One region of the Candidatus Pantoea multigeneris genome, then DNA from elsewhere that is predicted to be linked to it. Evidence: predicted binding sites of a transcription regulator. Region 1 holds the regulator's gene; each other region holds the start of a gene.

Evidence for each region. The regulator CRP, encoded in region 1, controls carbon source genes, mostly activating them, when cyclic AMP is high. The targets are predictions, from matches to a motif close to ATGTGANNNNNNTCACAT.
Region 2: a site for CRP is predicted at 1,917-1,934, ahead of aaeR (HTH-type transcriptional activator AaeR). Genes of this name have one in related genera too.
Region 3: a site for CRP is predicted at 2,177-2,194, ahead of udp (uridine phosphorylase). Genes of this name have one in related genera too.

Annotation. Positions count from the first base shown of each region.
Region 1 is NZ_VWXF01000013.1:23,138-27,360, forward strand. It holds gene F3J40_RS21740 (hydrolase) at 1-293, shown strand, start outside; gene F3J40_RS21745 (YheU family protein) at 290-511, shown strand; gene F3J40_RS21750 (phosphoribulokinase) at 571-1,440, shown strand; gene F3J40_RS21755 (OsmC family protein) at 1,437-1,841, opposite strand; gene crp (cAMP-activated global transcriptional regulator CRP) at 2,140-2,772, shown strand; gene F3J40_RS21765 (YccS/YhfK family putative transporter) at 2,831-4,223, shown strand, end outside.
Region 2 is NZ_VWXF01000002.1:442,926-447,148, forward strand. It holds gene aaeB (p-hydroxybenzoic acid efflux pump subunit AaeB) at 1-520, opposite strand, end outside; gene aaeA (p-hydroxybenzoic acid efflux pump subunit AaeA) at 532-1,464, opposite strand; gene aaeX (p-hydroxybenzoic acid efflux pump operon protein AaeX) at 1,472-1,675, opposite strand; gene aaeR (HTH-type transcriptional activator AaeR) at 1,952-2,875, shown strand; gene tldD (metalloprotease TldD) at 2,905-4,223, opposite strand, start outside.
Region 3 is NZ_VWXF01000016.1:17,943-22,165, forward strand. It holds gene F3J40_RS23385 (tetratricopeptide repeat protein) at 1-1,254, opposite strand, end outside; gene udp (uridine phosphorylase) at 1,303-2,064, opposite strand; gene F3J40_RS23395 (dienelactone hydrolase family protein) at 2,365-3,192, shown strand; gene metR (HTH-type transcriptional regulator MetR) at 3,459-4,223, shown strand, end outside.

The DNA.
Region 1 (4,223 bases):
CTTCACGGGCGCACGGCTTTGTCGATGCTGGTGATTACTACCGCCGTGCCAGTGCCATGCCATTGCTCAAGCAGATCGAAACGCCGCTGCTGATCATTCATGCGAAAGACGATCCCTTTATGACCGATGCGGTGATCCCCAGCCATGAACAGCTATCGGCCAGCACCACTTATCAACTCACCACTCACGGCGGCCACGTTGGCTTCGTTGGCGGTAGCCTGCGTCGCCCACAAATGTGGCTAGAACAGCGGGTGCCGCAGTGGCTTACTCCCTGGCTGGAAGCAACAACATGATTATTCCCTGGCAACAAATTGACCCCGATACCCTGACGAACCTGATCGAAAGCTTTGTGCTGCGCGAAGGCACAGACTACGGCTTACAGGAACGCAGCCTGACACAAAAAGTGGATGATGTGCGTCGCCAGTTGGCGAGTGGTGAGGTGGTTTTGGTGTGGTCAGAACTGCACGAAAGCGTCAATATTATGCCGCGTTCTGAGTTTCGTGGCGGATAGCATCCGCCCGCATTTCGTGTTAACAATGCACATCGTCTGACTTAACAGGGAATCCATTTATGTCTGCCAGGCATCCGATTATCGCCGTGACCGGTTCCAGTGGCGCAGGCACAACCACCACCAGCCTCGCCTTTCGCAAGATTTTTCAGCAGCTACAGCTACAGGCCGCCACGCTGGAAGGGGATAGCTTCCATCGCTTTACTCGCCCTGAAATGGACATGGCGATTCGCAAAGCGCGCGATATGGGTAAACACATCAGCTATTTCGGCCCAGAGGCCAACGACTTCGGCTTACTGGAAAGCACACTCGCCGAATATGGCCGCAGCGGTCAGGGACAATCGCGTAAGTATCTGCATACCTACGATGAAGCCGTACCCTGGAACCAGGTGCCAGGCACCTTTACGCCGTGGCAGCCGCTCCCGCAAAACACCGATGTCCTGTTTTATGAAGGATTACATGGTGGCGTGGTCGCACAGAATCACGACGTTGCCGGGCAGGTGGATTTACTGGTGGGAGTCGTCCCTATCGTTAACCTGGAGTGGATTCAAAAGCTGATCCGCGATACCAGCGAGCGCGGCCACTCGCGTGAAGCCGTGATGGAGTCCGTGGTGCGTTCGATGGAAGACTACATTAACTTCATCACCCCACAGTTCTCGCGCACGCACATTAACTTCCAGCGCGTGCCCACTGTCGATACCTCAAACCCGTTTGCGGCGCGAGAAATCCCCTCACTGGATGAAAGTTTTGTCGTGATTCATTTCCGCGATCTGGAAGATATTGATTTCCCCTATCTGCTGGCGATGATTCAGGGCTCGTTTATCTCGCACATTAATACGTTGGTCGTACCGGGCGGCAAAATGGGGCTGGCAATGGAGCTGATCATGACGCCGCTGGTGCAGCGTCTGATGCAAGGTCGAGGTGTGGCTTAAGCCGCAATCACTTCATAGCTGTGGGTTATTTCTACGCCTTTGCCGAGCATAATCGCCACTGAGCAGTACTTCTCGGCAGAGAGATCCACCGCCCGCGCTACCGCTTTATCACTGAGATCTTTACCGGTGACGATAAAGTGCAGATTAATATGGATGAAAATACGCGGTGCTTCTTCACGGCGTTCTGAGGTCAGCTTCACTTCGCAATTGCTCACGTCATGACGCCCTTTCTGCAGAATGGAAACCACGTCGATGGCGCTACATCCGCCTGCGGACATCAGTACCAGTTCCATTGGGCTTGGCGCTTTATCGCCGGAATTCCCGTCCATAATAATCTGATGGCCTGAAGAAGACTCACCGAGAAAGGTCAGCCCCTCTACCCACTTTACTCTTGCCTGCATGTTACTTACTCCAGAGGTCGATTTGCCGCCAGAGTACGCCTCTCCCTGACAAACAGCAATCGCCTCCGAACCCAGACCCACCTCGTTGCAGCTGAAGCGAGACAACACAAGACAGTCGGCAAAAGCTGTGCTACAAACAGAGATGAAAATATTTTTCGTCACATAAAGGCGAAAACGGGGCGATGCTTATATTTCCCCGACATAATTTCCCATACTGGAAAACGGTTGATGATTTCAACGCCTGTCAGGGCTACCCTCCCTGTATTTTGGGCACGATTACAATAGAGGATGATCGCGAATGGTTCTCGGCAAACCGCAAACAGACCCTACACTCGAATGGTTCCTGTCCCATTGCCATATTCACAAATACCCATCCAAAAGCACCCTGATTCATCAGGGCGAAAAGGCGGAAACGCTTTACTACATCGTTAAAGGTTCTGTCGCCGTTCTTATCAAGGACGAAGAAGGGAAAGAGATGATCCTCTCTTATCTCAACCAGGGCGACTTTATCGGTGAGCTTGGCCTGTTTGAAGAAGGTCAGGAGCGTAGTGCCTGGGTTCGGGCGAAAACAGCCTGTGAAGTCGCTGAAATTTCTTACAAGAAATTCCGTCAGTTAATTCAGGTAAATCCAGATATTTTAATGCGCCTCTCTTCTCAGATGGCGCGTCGCCTGCAGGTGACTTCAGAGAAAGTCGGTAACCTTGCTTTCCTTGATGTGACCGGGCGTATTGCTCAGACGCTACTCAACCTGGCGAAACAACCCGATGCAATGACCCACCCAGACGGCATGCAAATTAAAATTACCCGTCAGGAAATCGGGCAAATTGTTGGCTGCTCGCGTGAAACGGTCGGGCGCATTCTGAAAATGTTGGAAGATCAGAATTTGATCTCCGCGCACGGCAAAACGATCGTCGTTTACGGCACCCGCTAATATTTTCTGATTTACGGCGCGAGGCTCTCCTCGCGCCGTCATTATTTATGATGAGCTGATGTGGCGTCGAATCATCTATCACCCCGAAGTTAACTATGCCCTGCGCCAGACGTTAGTGCTGTGCTTACCTGTGGCCCTGGGTTGGCTATTTGGCGATCTGCAAAAAGGCCTGCTTTTCTCGCTCGTGCCTGCCTGTTGTAACATCGCTGGCCTCGATACCCCGCATAAACGCTTCTTTAAACGTCTGATCGTCGGCGGTAGCCTGTTTGCCAGCGCCAGCCTGCTGATGCAATTTTTGCTGCTGAAGAATGTGCCATTACCTGCCATTCTGTTTGCACTTCCGTTGCTACTCGGCGTCTTAGGGGAGATCAGCCCACTGCATGCCCGACTGCTTCCCGGCACACTGATTGCGGCTATTTTTACCCTCAGCCTGATTGGCCGCCTGCCGATCTGGGTTCCTCCGCTGCTCTACATTGGCGGAACGTTATGGTACGGCTTGTTTAACTGGCTCTGGTTCTGGCTATGGAAAGAGCAGCCGCTGCGCGAGTCCCTCAGCCTGCTGTACCGCGAACTGGCAGACTACTGCGATGCTAAATATACCCTGCTGACCCAGCTCACCGATCCGGAAAAGGCGCTGCCACCGCTGTTGGCTCGCCAGCAAAAAGCCGTTGATTTGATGAATACCTGCTATCAGCAGATGCACATGCTGGCCGCCAGTCGCAACAACAGCCACCAACGTCTGAAACGGGCGTTCCAGGTCGCGCTGGATTTACAGGAACATATCTCCGTCAGCCTGCATCAGCCCGAAGAGGTGCAGAAACTGGTCGAACAGAGCCACGCTGAAGCGGTTATCCGCTGGAATGCGAAAACCATCTCTGCCCGCTTGCGCCTGCTGGCCGATGACATCCTTTACCATCAGCTACCAGACCGCTTTAACATGGATAAGCAGCTGGGTGCGCTGGAAAAGATCGCCCGTCAACATCCGGGGAATCCGGTGGGAAGCTTTTGCCTCTATCACTTCAACCGGATTGCCCGGGTACTGCGCACCCAAAAACCACTCTATTCCCGAGACCTGATGGCAGACCGCCAGCGCCGTCTGCCACTGCTCCCTGCGCTGCGTAGCTACTTGTCGTGGCGCTCCTCAGCGCTGCGCACCGCCGGGCGCTTTGCCGTGATGCTGATGTTTGGTGCCAGTCTGGGGTTACTGTTCAACGCACCCAAACCTTACTGGATTCTGATGACCATCATGTTCGTCAGCCAGAATGGCTATAAAGCCACACAGGTCAGGATTCAACACCGGGCTGCGGGTACGTTTGCCGGTCTGGTGATTGCCGCCGCCAGCCTTCACTTTGCGGTTGCGGAGTCGCTGGTGCTGCTGACCATGCTGGTGATTACCTTTGTCAGCTACCTGTTCACCCGCAAGTTTTACGGCTGGTCGATGATTGGCTTTA
Region 2 (4,223 bases), on a different contig from region 1:
TATCGATCACTTTTTTAATCGAACGCGGTGAAAAGAGGATATCAGCCAGAATGGCACACAGAATACCGAGCACAATCTCACTACAGCGTTCCACGGCAAACTGAGGCGCTAACGTCAGTGCGCCACTGGCATCAGCCGTGATCACAATAATTAATGCGGTATAACCTGCCAGCCCCAACGCATAGGAGTTTTCGACTTTAATTAACGAAGAGACCCAGACACAGACACCGGCCCAAATACAACACAGTAGCAGCATAATCGCGGGTGCACGCACCGTCGCGATCATGATAGTTACCGCGGCAATTGAGCCAATAAAAGTACCGATAATACGCAGAATGCCACGATAACGCAGCGCACCGGAGTAGGGATCGCCACCCGCAGCAAAAGCCGTGCCGCCAGCGACGATCCCCGCCGTCATTACGGCCCAGCGGGGGGTTTCCAGATTAAAATGAAATCCAATGAACAGTGCCGAGACTAAGGCAAAGGTCAACTTAACCGGGAAGCGGAGAAACTCAATCATCTCACCTCCGGTTAACCGAATTCACGTAACCGATTGAACAATTTACCAATTGGAGAAACATGTTCAGCTTTACGATCTTCTTTACCGGTGATGACCACAGTTGCCGTGGTGCCCGCCGGGAAGCGATTACCAGGCTGCTCATCAAGGTGGATTCGCACTGGAACGCGCTGCGCTAAACGCACCCACTCCAGGTTTGAATCGACGGTTGCCATGCCTTTGCTATCCACGCTGCTGCTGCTGTTGGTAACACCAGCCGCGACGCTTTCTACCGTGCCACGCAGCACAATGTTACTGCCCAATGGCGTGATTTCAGCGCGATAACCCGGTTGCAGGCCGTGCAGCTTCGTCTCTTCAAGGTAAGCCAGCACATGGTAAGTGCCCTTCTGCACCAAGGCCACGGCTACAGAGCCACGGTTGATGAACTCACCCTGATAGGCATTCAGGTTGGTTACCCAGCCATCCGCAGGCGCACGAATATTGGTTCGATCAAGATCGATTTGCGCTAAATCACGCGTTGCCACGGATTTTGCCAGCTGATGCTCGCTGGTTTGTAAATCGTTGTTCGACTGTTCGATAGCTTCACGCGACATTGCCGCAGTGCCGAGTTGATTACGACGAGTTGCTTCACGGCGTTTCTCGTTCACCAGCGCCTGGTAGTATTCGACATCAGCCTGAGCTTCATCCAGCGCTTTCTGGTAACGCGGACGGTCGACCACAAACAGCGTGTCGCCCTTTTTCACCAGTTGGTTATCACGCACTGGCACGTCAGTGATCAGACCGGTGACATCCGGTGCGATCGCCACGACATCAGCGGCAAAGCGAGCATCGCGCGTCCACGGGGATTCTGTATAAAAAAACCAGGCACGAAAAATGATAACGATTGCAATGATCACCAGCAGCAGAGTAATCACGTAGCGCGCGATTTTTCTTATTAGTGTTTTCACTTAAACCTCAGACAAATAGACGGGATACCAGGTAAAACACACAGCAGTAAAGCGCTGTGTTAAACAGTGCTGGATGCCAGACAAGGTCATAGATACCGCTGGGTGTCAGCACTCGCTTCACTAACCAGAACAACAACAGTGAAACGATCAACTCTACAAATATGGGCGGGAAAGAGAGCCCAAACACGACAAAAACCGGAAGCACGCTCATCAGGGATCCTTAGTTTGACTGCGCCGGACGCTCCAGAGTTGCCCACCGCAATACTGCACGGTAGGTTTATGATGTTGAGATGGCACAACACCTCACTACGGCTGGGTTAATAATAGCGTATCATCAGGGATATTAGCGACATTGCCCTGAAGGGCAATCACCACGCGTCAGAATATACGGAGCAGCGAAGAGGGGCCCGGCACGCATATAGTAACGCGCCTTACTATAATTTTTCTACTTAATGTGAGCTAAATCACTTTTTAGCCAGAGTAAACAATGGAACGACTTAAAGGCATGTCGGTATTCGCCAAAGTGGTTGAATTAGGTTCGTTTACCGCCGCCGCCAGACAGCTTCATCTTAGCGTCTCATCCATCAGCCAGATCGTCGCCAAACTGGAAGATGACCTACAAGTTAAATTGCTGAATCGAAGCACCCGCAGCCTCGGTCTCACCGAAGCGGGGAAAATCTATTATCAGGGCTGTCGCCGGATGTTGGGTGAAGCCGCGCAGGTGCATGAGCAGCTGTATGCTTTCAACAATACGCCGATAGGTGTGTTGCGTATCGGCAGTTCATCCACCATGGCACAAAACGTGCTAGCTGATATGACAACCAATATGCTGCGTGATTATCCCGGTCTGAGCGTCAACCTGGTGACCGGTAGCCCGGCACCAGACCTGATCGCCAACGGGCTGGATTTAGTGATCCGCGTTGGCCATCTGGAAAATTCCAGCCTGTTTTCACGCCGCCTCGGTGCGATGCCAATGGTCGTGTGCGCCGCACGCAGCTATCTGGCTAAACAAGGCACACCAGAGAAACCGAGTGATATCGATAACCTTTCCTGGCTGGAATACAGCGTACGCCCAGATAATAATTTTGAGCTGATAACGCCGGAAGGTGTGGTAACGCGCCTGTCACCGCAGGGGCGGTTTGTCACCAATGACTCATTAACCCTGATTCGTTGGCTGAAAGCGGGCTGCGGCATTGCCTATGTGCCACTGATGTGGGTGATTGATGAGATAACCCAGGGGGATATCGACATTCTGTTCCCCAAATATCAGTCAGAACCGCGTCCGGTCTACGCGCTGTATACTGAGAAAGACAAGATGCCGTTGAAAGTGCAGGTATGCATTGATTATCTGACCGAGTATTTCCGCACTGTATCGCAGCAGTATCAGCAACATCGTGTCAGTTTAAAATGAGGCGGCAGAGCGCCGCCTCTGGGGGAAAATCAGGCCGTGCCGCCGACGGTAATGTTATCGAGCTTCAGCGTTGGCTGGCCAACACCAACCGGTACGCTCTGTCCCTCTTTACCGCAAACGCCAACGCCTTTGTCCAGCGCCAGATCGTTACCCACCATGGAGATTTGCTGCATGGCTTCAATACCGGAGCCAATCAGCGTTGCACCTTTGATCGGGGTCGTAATTTTGCCTTTCTCGATCAGATACGCTTCTGACGTTGAGAAGACAAATTTACCCGAGGTGATGTCAACCTGACCGCCACCGAAGTTTGGTGCATACAGACCATACTCCACGCTTTCGATAATCTCTTGTGGCGTCGACTTACCGGCCAGCATATAGGTGTTGGTCATACGTGGCATTGGCAGATGTGCATAAGATTCACGACGACCATTACCGGTCGGCGCGACACCCATCAGGCGCGCATTGAGCTTATCCTGCATGTAACCTTTCAGAATGCCGTTTTCAATCAGTACGTTGTACTGACCTGGTACACCTTCGTCATCCACGGCCAGTGAGCCACGCAATCCTTCAATGGTGCCATCATCAACCACAGTACAGAGTTCTGAAGCGACCAACTGGCCCATTTTACCGCTGAAGACCGAGGTTTCACGGCGGTTGAAATCGCCTTCCAGCCCGTGTCCTACCGCTTCATGCAACAACACGCCAGGCCAGCCCGCACCCAACACCACCGGCAACGCGCCAGCCGGGGCTGCAACGGCCGAAAGGCTAACCAGTGCCAGACGCACCGCTTCTTTCGCCCATGCATCAGCACGCACTTCACCGTCTTCATCAGCCAGGAAGAACTCATAACCTACGCGCGCGCCGCCGCCACTTGAGCCACGCTCACGCTTACCATCTTGCTCAACCAACACGCTGACTGAGAGGCGAACCAGCGGACGGATATCGGCCGCCAGGGTGCCATCCGTAGCGGCAACCAATACTTGCTCATAAACACCGGTCAGGCTGGCATTCACTTCCTGTACACGCGGGTCAGCAGCACGAGCCACTTTATCGATGCGGTGCAGCAGCGCGATTTTATCTTCACGGGTCAGGCTATCGAGCGGATTAAGTGGGCGATACAGCTCGCGCTGGATCACCGCAGAAAGGGTATGAGACTTGCCGTTGCCCTGCTCGCGCACGATACTGCGTGCCGCTTCAGAAGACTGGCGCAGCGCGTTTAAGGTAATTTGGTCAGCATAGGCAAAACCGGTTTTTTCACCGCTGACGGCGCGAATACCGACGCCCTGGTCGATATGGTATGAGCCATCTTTAATGATTTTATCTTCCAGCACCCATGATTCATGCAGGC
Region 3 (4,223 bases), on a different contig from region 1:
AAGTGTTCTTACGGTGAGCTCGCCGGCTTTCCAGGCATCTATCAGGAAAAACGGCAGCGGCAGATGCCATTGATTTTGTTTTACCCGTGCGGCATACACCCAACTTCTCCCCTGCCAGCTCAGCTCCACCTGCTGCTGATCGCCTTCACTCGCCACCGGCCCCGTCATGCTGGCAAAGCCCGCATTGCTGCCAACGTGAAAACGGTCAGTCTGCCAGCGGATGGGGGCATGCTGGGGCCAGGGCTGTGCCTGATGAAAGCCAAAGAGCTCATCGTGGCTCAGGAGGCTCTCCCGCACGGTGGGCCAGAGTGCTTGCTTGAGAAAATACTGGTCGGTGTAACGCGCACTGCCAGCGTACTGAGTAATGAAATCTCTCATCGACTGCTCAACCTGCTGGAATACGCCATTGCATCCTCCCCACATGCCGGCCAGCAGCAACTCCGTGTGCGTAAAGTAGTCGCGCATGTGATGGAACCAGAAAGGAGAAGCCAGCCAGGCGTTCACTGCCGCCGCTTCACGCTCAGAGAGCAATGAATCTGCGTCGCGAACGATAAAGCGTTGCACGCTGGCATCATCCAGCACCAGAAAACGCCACAGCGTCGGGAAAATGTGCTTTTCCTGCGACATATCCACGAGCTCCACGTGAGGCAACTGTAAGCGCTGCCAGACATGGTCGGGAACCGAATCATCCAGATAAACGCGGCAGCGCCAGCCAGGAAACAGATCGGGTGCCACTTCCACGTTACGAATCAACGTCTCACAGTAACGAGGCTGACCGCCATACAGGCTGAAGGCGATGATGTTTTGCTGCGGACGAGTGGCATCAAATGGGGCGGGCTGCGCGGAGGGAAAGGCGACACGCGGGCCACCTCGAAAACGGTCATCGGCGTGTTGCAGTGCTGCAAGGCCGTAACGTCGCACCTCTTCAGGCTTTTGTAACCAGCCACAGACTTCCGCCAGACCATCACGCCAGGTTTCTGACGCCTGCGCCTGCTGAGCGGGGGGAGCCTGCAAGATTTTCAGATAGGTTTTATAGGCTTTGGGATACTGACCAAGACGCATCTGACACAGTGCATAATCACTCAGCACCTGCATCTGGTGCGGCATTACGCGCAGCACCTCTTCACAGCTTTTCAGGGCGGTGGGGTAATCTTCCTGCGCCATCGCATGGCGAAAACGGGCAGCGGACTGCTCCACACGCGCTTGCAGATCGCGGGGATTCGCCGCAGGGCGAGAGGTAAAGCCTGAACGCATGGTCGGTCTCCGTCAAAGCGGGCACGGTGCGTCAGGCTTTAATACGCATCACAACAGGCGACGCGCGGCCTCGACCACAATGCTCACCGCAGCACTTTCCGTTTGTTTCATGGTGACAGCATCAGGGATCTCTTTCTGGGTGCGATTGACGATCACTCCCGCCACCATCCCGGCACGCAGCCCCTGGCTGGCGCACATGGTTAACAGCGTAGCAGATTCCATCTCATAGTTAAGGACGCCCATCTGCTGCCACTCTTTCATTGAACCCTGGAAGCGATTCACCACGCGACCGGAGAAGGTGTCGTAACGTTCCTGGCCAGGATAGAAAGTGTCAGAAGAGGCGGTAACACCAATGTGTGTTGCCGCGCCGCTTGCCTGTGCAGCGGCCACTAATGCCGTGGTACAGGTGAAATCAGCAACAGCGGGGAACTCCATTGGCGCGAAGTGCAGGCTCGCACCATCAAGGCGAACAGCGGCGGTCGTTACCAGCACATCACCCACGTTGATTCCCGGCTGGATGGCACCCGTGGTGCCCACGCGCAAGAAAGTACGTACGCCCAGCTGCGCCAACTCCTCCACCGCGATGGAGGTCGATGGGCCACCAATGCCCGTTGAACAGACCACCACCGGTTTACCATCCAGCTTAGCGCGCCAGGTGGTGAATTCGCGGTGAGAAGCAAGATGCTCGGGTTCATCCATCAGCGCTGCAATTTTTTTCACGCGCTCAGGATCGCCGGGCACAATCGCCAGCGTTGCGCCCTGCAGATCGGCGCGGGTAATGCCTAAATGAAATACATCGGACTGGGCCATAACGGACTCCTGATAACGGGAAAAGATGTGCGCCACTCTACGTCAGCACAACGCAGTAAAATGTGACTAATATCGCCATAAGTAGTGAAACATATCAGACGTATACATTGAAATGAGATCTGAATCACATTTCAATCGCCATGTTGCTGATTTTGCCACAAGCTGCGCTGTGAATAGAGTCTGGCGATGATAAAGAGAAGTATGCACCTTACTCTACAAACGCTGTACCCGACCTGGCCACCGACCAAACAGGCCAGGCTATAGTTACCTGACTTCGCCTTTGCTCGCACGGAGAACATCATGAAAACCGAAGATAATATGGCACAGAAATCTGCGCCGGGTGGCTTTGCTCCCGCCGTTCACCCCATCGCCGCAACCACCATTACCACCACCAGTGAGGCTATTCAGGCTGGTGAAACCTCGGTCGCAAGCCAGGGTGAAAACATGCCAGCTTACTTTGCCAAACCGAAAGATGCCGCAGGTCCGCTGCCGGTTGTCATGGTGGTGCAGGAGATTTTCGGCGTGCATGAACACATTCGCGATCTGTGCCGCCGCCTGGCGCTGGAAGGCTATCTGGCCGTTGCCCCTGAGCTCTATTTCCGCGAAGGTGATCCAGGCGAGTACGCTGATATCCCTACGCTGCTTAAAGAGCTGGTCAGCAAAGTGCCTGATAGCCAGGTGTTGTCGGATCTCGACCACGTTGCGAACTGGGCAGCAAAACACGGTGGCGATATTCGCCGTCTGGCGATCACCGGCTTCTGCTGGGGAGGCCGTATTAGCTGGCTCTATGCCGCGCACAACCCTCAATTGAAAGCCGCAGTCGCCTGGTATGGACGGCTGGTGGGCGATAAAACCCTGAAACAGCAAAAACACCCCATCGATGTGGCGGTTGATTTAAACGCACCGGTACTGGGTCTGTACGGCGGCCAGGACGATGGCATTCCACTCGAAGGTGTGGAACTGATGCGCCAGGCACTCCACGCGGCTAATGCTAAAGCGGAGATAGTGGTCTATCCCGATGCCGGTCACGCTTTCAATGCCGACTACCGTCCAAGCTATCACGCTGAATCGGCGCAGGATGGCTGGCAGCGTATGCTGGCATGGTTTAAACAGTACGGCGTAGCATAAAAAAGGGGGCGCATTGCGCCCCAAGATTTACCCAACGTATCAGACGATCTCACCTCGCGGATTGCCCCCCTGTCCCCTATCCAATGATTTTCGGCCTTCGCCGAGACACCACATCTGGCTTAAAATTATCTCTTAAGCGGCCTGACAGGGAACGCGGTGTGCTATCCAGGCATGGTTTAGACGTCCAGATGTTTACACCGCTATAATCTGCGCGTACTGTATGCTCCTCAAGCGCAAAATGTTCACTCTGCATGTGAAGGACCCTCATGATCGAACTCAAGCATCTGCGAACGCTGCAGGCACTGCGAAATACTGGCTCTCTGGCTGCCGCCGCCGCACAGCTGCACCAGACTCAATCAGCCCTCTCTCACCAGTTCAGCGATCTGGAACAGCGTCTGGGCTTTCGCCTGTTTGTGCGTAAAAGCCAGCCGCTGCGTTTTACCCAGCAGGGCGAGATTTTGTTGCAGCTAGCTGAGCAGATCCTGCCGCAGATTCAGCAGGCACTTCAGGCCTGTCATGAGCCGCACCAGACCACGCTGCGCATTGCCATTGAGTGTCACAGCTGTATTCAGTGGCTGACGCCAGCGCTGAATAATTTCCGCCTCAGCTGGCCGCAAGTGGTGGTGGATTTCAAATCCGGCGTGACGTTTGATCCCCAGCCCGCGCTGCAACAGGGCGAGCTGGATATTGTACTGACTTCCGATATCCTGCCGCGCAGTGGTCTCCACTACACGCCAATGTTTGATTTCGAAGTGCGCCTGGTATTGGCTCCTGACCATCCGCTGGCACAAAAAGACGTGATTACCCCGGAAGATTTAGCCGATGAAGTGTTGATGATTTACCCGGTTCAGCGCCAGCGCCTGGATGTGTGGCGTCATTTCCTCCAGCCCGCAGGTATCAGCCCGGCGCTTAAAAATGTGGATAATACCCTGCTACTGATTCAAATGGTTTCGGCTCGCATGGGGATTGCCGCGCTGCCACACTGGGTCGTCGAGAGTTTTGAGAAACAGGGACTGGTGGTCACGAAAACC